One region of the Streptomyces sp. NPDC048496 genome, then DNA from elsewhere that is predicted to be linked to it. Evidence: riboswitches for the same ligand, from Rfam matches in the RefSeq annotation. Region 1 holds a riboswitch; each other region holds the start of a gene.
What was found. A riboswitch is a leader RNA that binds a small molecule or an ion and turns the genes downstream of it on or off. The one in region 1 is predicted to bind cyclic di-AMP.
Positions count from the first base shown of each region.

Region 1 (2,196 bases):
GCTCGGCGGGGGCGTCGGCCTCCCCGGCCGGGCCGACCAGTTCGCGTACGAGCGTGTACTGCGCGTGGTTGGTGTCCTGGTACTCGTCGACGAGGACGTGCCGGAAGCGGCGGCGGTAGTGCTCGGCGACGTCGGGGAACGCCTGGAGCAGATGGACCGTCGTCATGATGATGTCGTCGAAGTCCAGTGCGTTGGCCTCGCGCAGCCGGGACTGGTACATCGCGTACGCCTGGGCGAGCGTCTTCTCGAAGCCGTCCGCAGCCTGGCCGGCGAAGGTCTCCTCGTCGATCAGCTCGTTCTTCAGGTTCGAGACCTTGGCCGTGAACGACTTCGGCGGGAAGCGCTTCGGGTCGAGGTCCAGATCGCGGCAGACCAGGGCCATCAGCCGCTTGGAGTCGGCCGCGTCGTAGATCGAGAACGACGAGGTGAAGCCGAGCCGCTTCGACTCGCGGCGCAGGATCCGTACGCACGCGCTGTGGAACGTCATGACCCACATGGCGTTGGCGCGCGGTCCGACGAGCTGTTCGACGCGCTCCTTCATCTCGCCCGCGGCCTTGTTGGTGAAGGTGATCGCCAGGATCTGGCCGGGGTGCACGCCGCGCTCGGCCAGCAGGTGGGCGATGCGGTGGGTGAGCACCCGGGTCTTGCCGGAGCCCGCGCCGGCGACGATGAGCAGCGGCGATCCGGCGTGCACGACCGCGGCGCGCTGCTCGGTGTTCAGCCCGTCGAGCAGGGCGGTGGAGTCGATGGCGGGGCGGTGGGCGCCGTCCCGGTAGTACGCGTCCCGAGGCGGCGGGGGCGCGTCGAACACGCCCGCGAAGAGGTCCTCCGGCACCGCTTCGGGTGCGGAGTCCTCGGGAGGCGGCGGGGGTTCTTCCTCCGAGTGCTGGAGGCCGGCCAGGAAACTGTCGTCAAAGAGGCTGCTCATCGCCTCACGAGTCTAGGGCGACGCACCGACACTCTGCGGCCGCATGGAGAAGTGCGGCCGGAAGGCGCCTACGTACGGAGAGCGGCCACCCACGCCCCGTAAGGAAATCGAGGCCCGGATCACGCCCTCCGGCCCCTCTTCGCCAAGGTCACGAAAACGTATCGGACATATCGAACATCAACCTTCACAGCGGCACCACGGTTGGCTAGCGTGCTCCGTCAGGTGGCCCGTACCCCCTTGAGGCGAACCACGCCGAGCGGGCTCCCCCGCCGAATCCGCGCTGCCCACAGGGGAGTTCGGAACCGGGGACCCACAGGCAAAACCGGGGTGAATCGGTCCATATCCCCACTCGGACCGTAGGGCAGCCTTCCATTTCAGCCCGAACCCGACAGCTAACCCGGTAGGCGTGCCACGGAAGGAGACGCCGGCTTTGGCATCGCATCGCAAACCGCGCAGCCGGGCACGCACCACCACCCCCGCCGTCGGGCTCACGACGGCCGCACTGGCAGGGGTGACCCTGCTGTCGACCCAGAGCGCCATGGCCGCTCCGGGTGCACCCAGGCCCAGCATCGAGGACGTGCAGAAGAAGGTCGACGATCTCTACCGGCAGGCGGGCACCGCGACCCAGCAGTACAACAGGGCGAAGGAGGCCTCCGCCACGCAGCGCGGCAAGGTCGACGCCCTGCTGGCGGACGTGGCCGAGCGCGCCGACAAGCTGAACGAGGCGCGCAGGACGCTCGGCAACTACGCGGCCGCGCAGTACCGCACCGGCTCCATCGCCCCGACCGCCACCTTCTTCCTGGCCGACGACCCGCAGTCGTACTTCGACCAGAACCAGCTGATGGACCGGATGACCGCCCAGCAGCAGAAGGCGGTCACGGACTTCCGTACGCAGCAGGAAGCGGCGGCGAAGAAGCGCACCGAGGCGGTGAAGAGCCTGGAGACGCTCACCGAGTCCCAGGCCACGCTCCGGACCAGCAAGCAAGCCGTCCAGAAGAAGCTGGGCGAGGCGCGCGCGACGCTGTCGAAGCTGACGGCCGAGGAGAAGGCGCGGCTGGCGGCACTGGAGCGCGAGAAGGAGGCGGAGGCCAAGCGCAAGGCGGAGGAACTCGCCCGCCGGCAGGCCGCCGCCAAGGCCGAGGCGGACCGCAAGGCCGAGGAGGCGGCGAAGGCGGCCGGCTCCACCGGCGGCACCGGGACGGGCGCGGGAACCGGGACCGGGACCGGCGCGGACACCAGCGCCACCACGAACGCCGAGAAGGTTCTCG
Region 1 covers NZ_JBICXB010000003.1:136,008-138,203, reverse strand. The annotation lists gene pcrA (DNA helicase PcrA) at 1-928, opposite strand, end outside; cyclic di-AMP (ydaO/yuaA leader) riboswitch at 1,186-1,351, shown strand; gene ACGFSA_RS04965 (NlpC/P60 family protein) at 1,359-2,196, shown strand, end outside.

Region 2 (2,196 bases), on a different contig from region 1:
GCGCCGCGAAGTCGAGGCCGGTGTGGTAACCGGAGGACCACATCGAACCGGCTTGGCCGAAGGTCGAGGTGATCGTGTACGAGGAAGTGGGGATGGCGTAACTGGCGGCCAGTTTGGCGAGCCGCTCGGCCTCGGCCTTCGCCTTCGCCTCTTCCTCCGCCTTCTTCTTCTCGGCCGCGGCCTTGGACTCGGCGATGTCCTGCTTCTGCTTCGCCTCGGCTGCCGCCTTCTCCGCGGCTGCCTTCTCCTCGGCCGCCTTGGCCTCCGCGTCGGCGGCGTTCCGCTGCTGCTCGGCCTGCTGGAGGATGCGGGCGCGGAGCGCCTCGCCGGCGTCGGTGGCACCCTGCTCGGCCTCGGCAGTGGTGATGCCCGCGCTGGTCAGCGGTGCGGCGGCGGTCTTGGCCTGGGCCTGGTCGGTGGCGGACCCCTCGGAGAACAGCGCGCCCACGCCGGGGAGGGAGTTGGCGTCGGGGAGCTTGTCCGCGATGGAATCGGGAAGGGAGATGGAGACCGGCGGCTTGCTCTGTGCGCTGGCCATGCCGCCCGCGCCGACGGCCGCGATGACGCCGACGCCGAGAACCGTGGAGCTACGGGCGAGCCCGTTGCGCTGCTTGGCGACGCGGTGCCTGCCGCGTACGGGGCGGACGGACTCCTCGGTGGGGTTCCATTCCTCCCAGTCCCGGTCGGTCTCTCCGGAGCCTTCGGTCCCGAACTCGGCGGTGAACCCGGTGCCGAACTCGGTGTCCGTCCCGGATGCGTACTCAGTGGTGAAGTCGGAGCCGAACCGGGAAGGGGCTTCGGGGGCAGGCTTGTTGGACGCCACGGGGGCGCACTCCTTTCCTTCCTTCTCGCCTACCGGGTTAGCTGACGGGTTCGGAGCAGGAAGGTCTCCTACGGATTCCTCTGCCTCTCACGAGACACAGGCGTCCGATTCACCCCATGTAGGTGGTTCCCCGGTTCCCTTGCGGAATTCGGCGCTCGCGCACGGTGCCGCCACTGACGACGGCTGGGACGACCGCGCTGCGTTATCGAACGTTAATAGACACACGGGCCTGATTCCAAGCTGTTCCCACTGATCGTTCACGGTCTTGGCCTGGACTTTACTGGACACAACCGGGCAGAATCGGGCGAGCTGACGCGGACTCAGTCACTACCGCGTTTCTGACGTTGCGTCAAACGTTATGCAGAGCGGCACTCTTCGATTACGCACAGTGGCATCGTCCTCGTATGCTCACCGCAGCCGCGCCTCATTCCTGCCCGCGCCCCACGATCTTCACGGTCCTGCGCCGCTCCGGCTGCCCCTCCGCGGGCCGTACGACCGCGACCAGCGCCATGTCGTCGGTGGACTTACCGCCCGTGTGCAGCCGTACGTCATCGGTCAGCGCGGACAGCAGCTCCTCGGGCCCGGGGAAGATCCGCCCACGCAGCCGGGCCGCCGGGTCGTAGAACACCCCATGCCTGTCGCGCGCCTCGGAGAGACCGTCGGTGTAGACGAGCAGGGTCGTCCCGGCGGCCAGACCCCAGGCGTCGGCCAGGTCCGGCCACACCCCCAGCCCCATGCCGAGCGGCAGCGCGGGCACGCTCGGCGCCAGCACCTCCACCCCTCCGTCGGGGTGGAGCAGCAGCGGCTCGGGGTGGCCGCGGTTGACGATCCGCACCTCGGCGCCACCGTGCGGGATCTCGGCGAGTACGGCGGTGACGAACCCTTCGACCGGATCGATCCCGCCGCGTCGCTCCCCCTCCCGCGCCAGCGCCCGCTCCAGCCGCTGCGCCACGCCCTCCAGCGAGGCCTCGTGCTCGGCGACCTCCCGGAACGCGCCGATGATCACCGCCACCGCCTCGACCGCGTCGATCCCCTTGCCCCGCACGTCCCCGACCACCAGCCGCACGCCGTGCGGGGTGTCCACCACGGCGAACAGGTCGCCGCCGACGAACTCGTCCGCCTGTGCCGCCTCGTACCGCGCGGCGACCTGCAGCCCGCCGATCCAGTCGTTCGGCTCCGGCAGCACGGCCCGCATGGCGGTCTCCGCGATGACCCGCGCCGAAGCCAGCTGCTCATTGCCGCGCGCTACGACTCCGTTGATGAAGAAGGCGAGGATCGAGGCGGTGAGCACGGTGACGACCTCGAGGGACGGCACGACCTGCAGCACCGTGCCGCTCTCGGTCCGCAGGACGAGGATCGAGAGCAGCGAGGCG
Region 2 covers NZ_JBICXB010000048.1:20,108-22,303, forward strand. The annotation lists gene ACGFSA_RS29255 (M23 family metallopeptidase) at 1-823, opposite strand, end outside; cyclic di-AMP (ydaO/yuaA leader) riboswitch at 835-987, opposite strand; gene ACGFSA_RS29260 (PP2C family protein-serine/threonine phosphatase) at 1,248-2,196, opposite strand, start outside.
Region 2: linked by a shared signal. The riboswitch ahead of ACGFSA_RS29255 (M23 family metallopeptidase) and the one ahead of ACGFSA_RS04965 (NlpC/P60 family protein) in region 1 are both predicted to bind cyclic di-AMP.

Region 3 (2,196 bases), on a different contig from region 1:
AGTCACTACATACCGATGGGTAACATGCGCCCGATCGAGGCACCCCGGATCAACGCCGTGCGTCAGGCGGGCCGTCATGCGGATCGGCTTCTGAATCGCCCCCTGTGCGCGACACCGACGGGAACGGGTGGCGAAGCCCCATCGGACCTTCGCCACCCGTCATGCCTGAATCAACGCAACCGGGCGTCAGTAGGCCCCGAACACGTTGTCGATCGAGCCGTACTTGGCGGCGGCGTAGTTGCACGCGGCCGTGATGTTGGCGACCGGGTCGTAGGGGTCCATCGACGTACCGGGCACGTGGTAGGCCCGGAACGTGGGGTCGATGACCTGCAGGAGACCCTTGGACGGTGTGCCCTTGGCGGCGTTCGAGTCCCAGTTGTTGATGGCCCGGGGGTTGCCCGCGGACTCGCGCATGATGTTGCGGTGGATGCCGTCGTAGCTGCCGGGGATGCTGTGCTGGGCCATGACGGCCAGCGACTCCTTGATCCAGCCGTCGAGGTCGTTCGTGTACGTCGCGGGCTTCGCGGTGACGGCAGCGGCGGTGCTCGCGGCCGTCGTGGACGCGACTGTCGCGGGCGCGGTGGCGCCGATGGTGAGCTTCTGGCCCGCGTGAAGTACGCCGGGGTCGGCTCCGATGACCGCTCGATTGTCCTTGTACAGCTGCTGCCAACCGCCGCTCACGGAATGGCTCAGGGCGATCTTGTAAAGGGTGTCGCCGGCTATCACGGAATAGACGGAGGGCGTAGCTGCCCGCACGGCAGTCGGGTTGGCGGGGGCGGCAGCGGGCGCCACTGCCTTGGAGACGGCTGCGGTGACAGGCTGCGCCGGCGCTGCCGAGGCAACGGTTGCCCCGATCATCGGAAGCGCGAGAGCGGCTCCGCCCGTGCTCACGGCGATGAATCCGCGAGTCAGCGAACTGGACTTACGACGACGGTGGTTAACCTGTGCGGGCATGGCGCATTCCTCTCCGTCGCCTACGAGGTGAGCTGTCGGGTTGAGGCTGGAGTTGCCTCGCCGTATGGGAATACGACTTCACCCCTAGCCGTTCCGGATACCGGATCGGCGGCTTACGTGGGTCCCCCGCTCCTGCCGTACGTGAGTGGTCGGGTTACCGGACGGCGGCAGGATTCGGCGTTCCATCCGGATTGACGGTGACCGTAGGCGAGAAACTCCGACCTGAACAAGCCCCCATTTCTCGATCACAATTCATTTGCAAGATCGAGTCGCGGAAATTTTCGCAATTCACCCCGGTCCGCGAAGCCAACTTTCTTGGCGCAGAAGGGAACCGGGCGGCACGCCGCTGCGTCCGCGGGCCCGGAAGGTGACTCTCGCCACTCTGCCCGAAAAGGGCGATTTGCCCGGCACGTAAGGCCTCGGCTCGTGCGGGCTGCGCATTCACCAGAACGGTGAGCGGCTCCCCTTTATCGCCAAAATTGCGACATTTAGGAGATTTTGGCTTCAGCGGACGGACGTCCGGCCTCCGACTCGTCGGGAAGGGCGCCCCCGGGGAGACGACCGGGATCAGCCGTGCGCCACCCGTCTGCGCCGACTGCGGCGCGCGAGTGGCCGCCCACCGGCCGGGTCGTGCAGGTTCACGCGAACGACACCACGGCGGCCGCACAAGGTGCCGTACACCTTGGGCGTGGCCATGATGGTGCGGAAGAACGCCCTGCCCGCCCGCCGGGACCGTCCGGCATCACGAGAGAAGTGATGGCGATGGAGCTGTTCCCGCCCATGCCGCTCGCCGAGTGGCGTGACACCAAAGAGACGCTCCACCGCTTCGCGCAGGTCGTCGGAAAGATCCGCCTCGCGGCCAGTGTCCGGCGCAATCACTGGTGGAACGTTCCGTTTCACCTCACTGGCCGCGGTATCACCACCCGCCCCATGGGGCAGATCGACGGCAACCCGATTTTCACGGTGGACTTCGACTTCGTCGGCCATCGACTCGTCATCACAAGACTGGACGGCGTGACGGTCTCGTTCCCGCTTTCGGGCCAGTCCGTGGCGTCCTTCCACAAGAATGTCATGGCCGCCCTGGAAGCGCTGGGCATCGAGGTGGATATCAACGTGCCCAAGCCATTCGATCTGCCCGACGCTGACCGGCCGTTCGCCGAGGACACGGAGCACGCGGGATACGATCCCGAACAGGCGAACCGGTATTGGCAGGTCCTCAGTCAAGTGGCGCTGGTGCTGGAG
Region 3 covers NZ_JBICXB010000075.1:4,105-6,300, reverse strand. The annotation lists gene ACGFSA_RS32800 (transglycosylase SLT domain-containing protein) at 187-954, opposite strand; cyclic di-AMP (ydaO/yuaA leader) riboswitch at 959-1,144, opposite strand; gene ACGFSA_RS32795 (DUF5996 family protein) at 1,717-2,196, shown strand, end outside.
Region 3: linked by a shared signal. The riboswitch ahead of ACGFSA_RS32800 (transglycosylase SLT domain-containing protein) and the one ahead of ACGFSA_RS04965 (NlpC/P60 family protein) in region 1 are both predicted to bind cyclic di-AMP.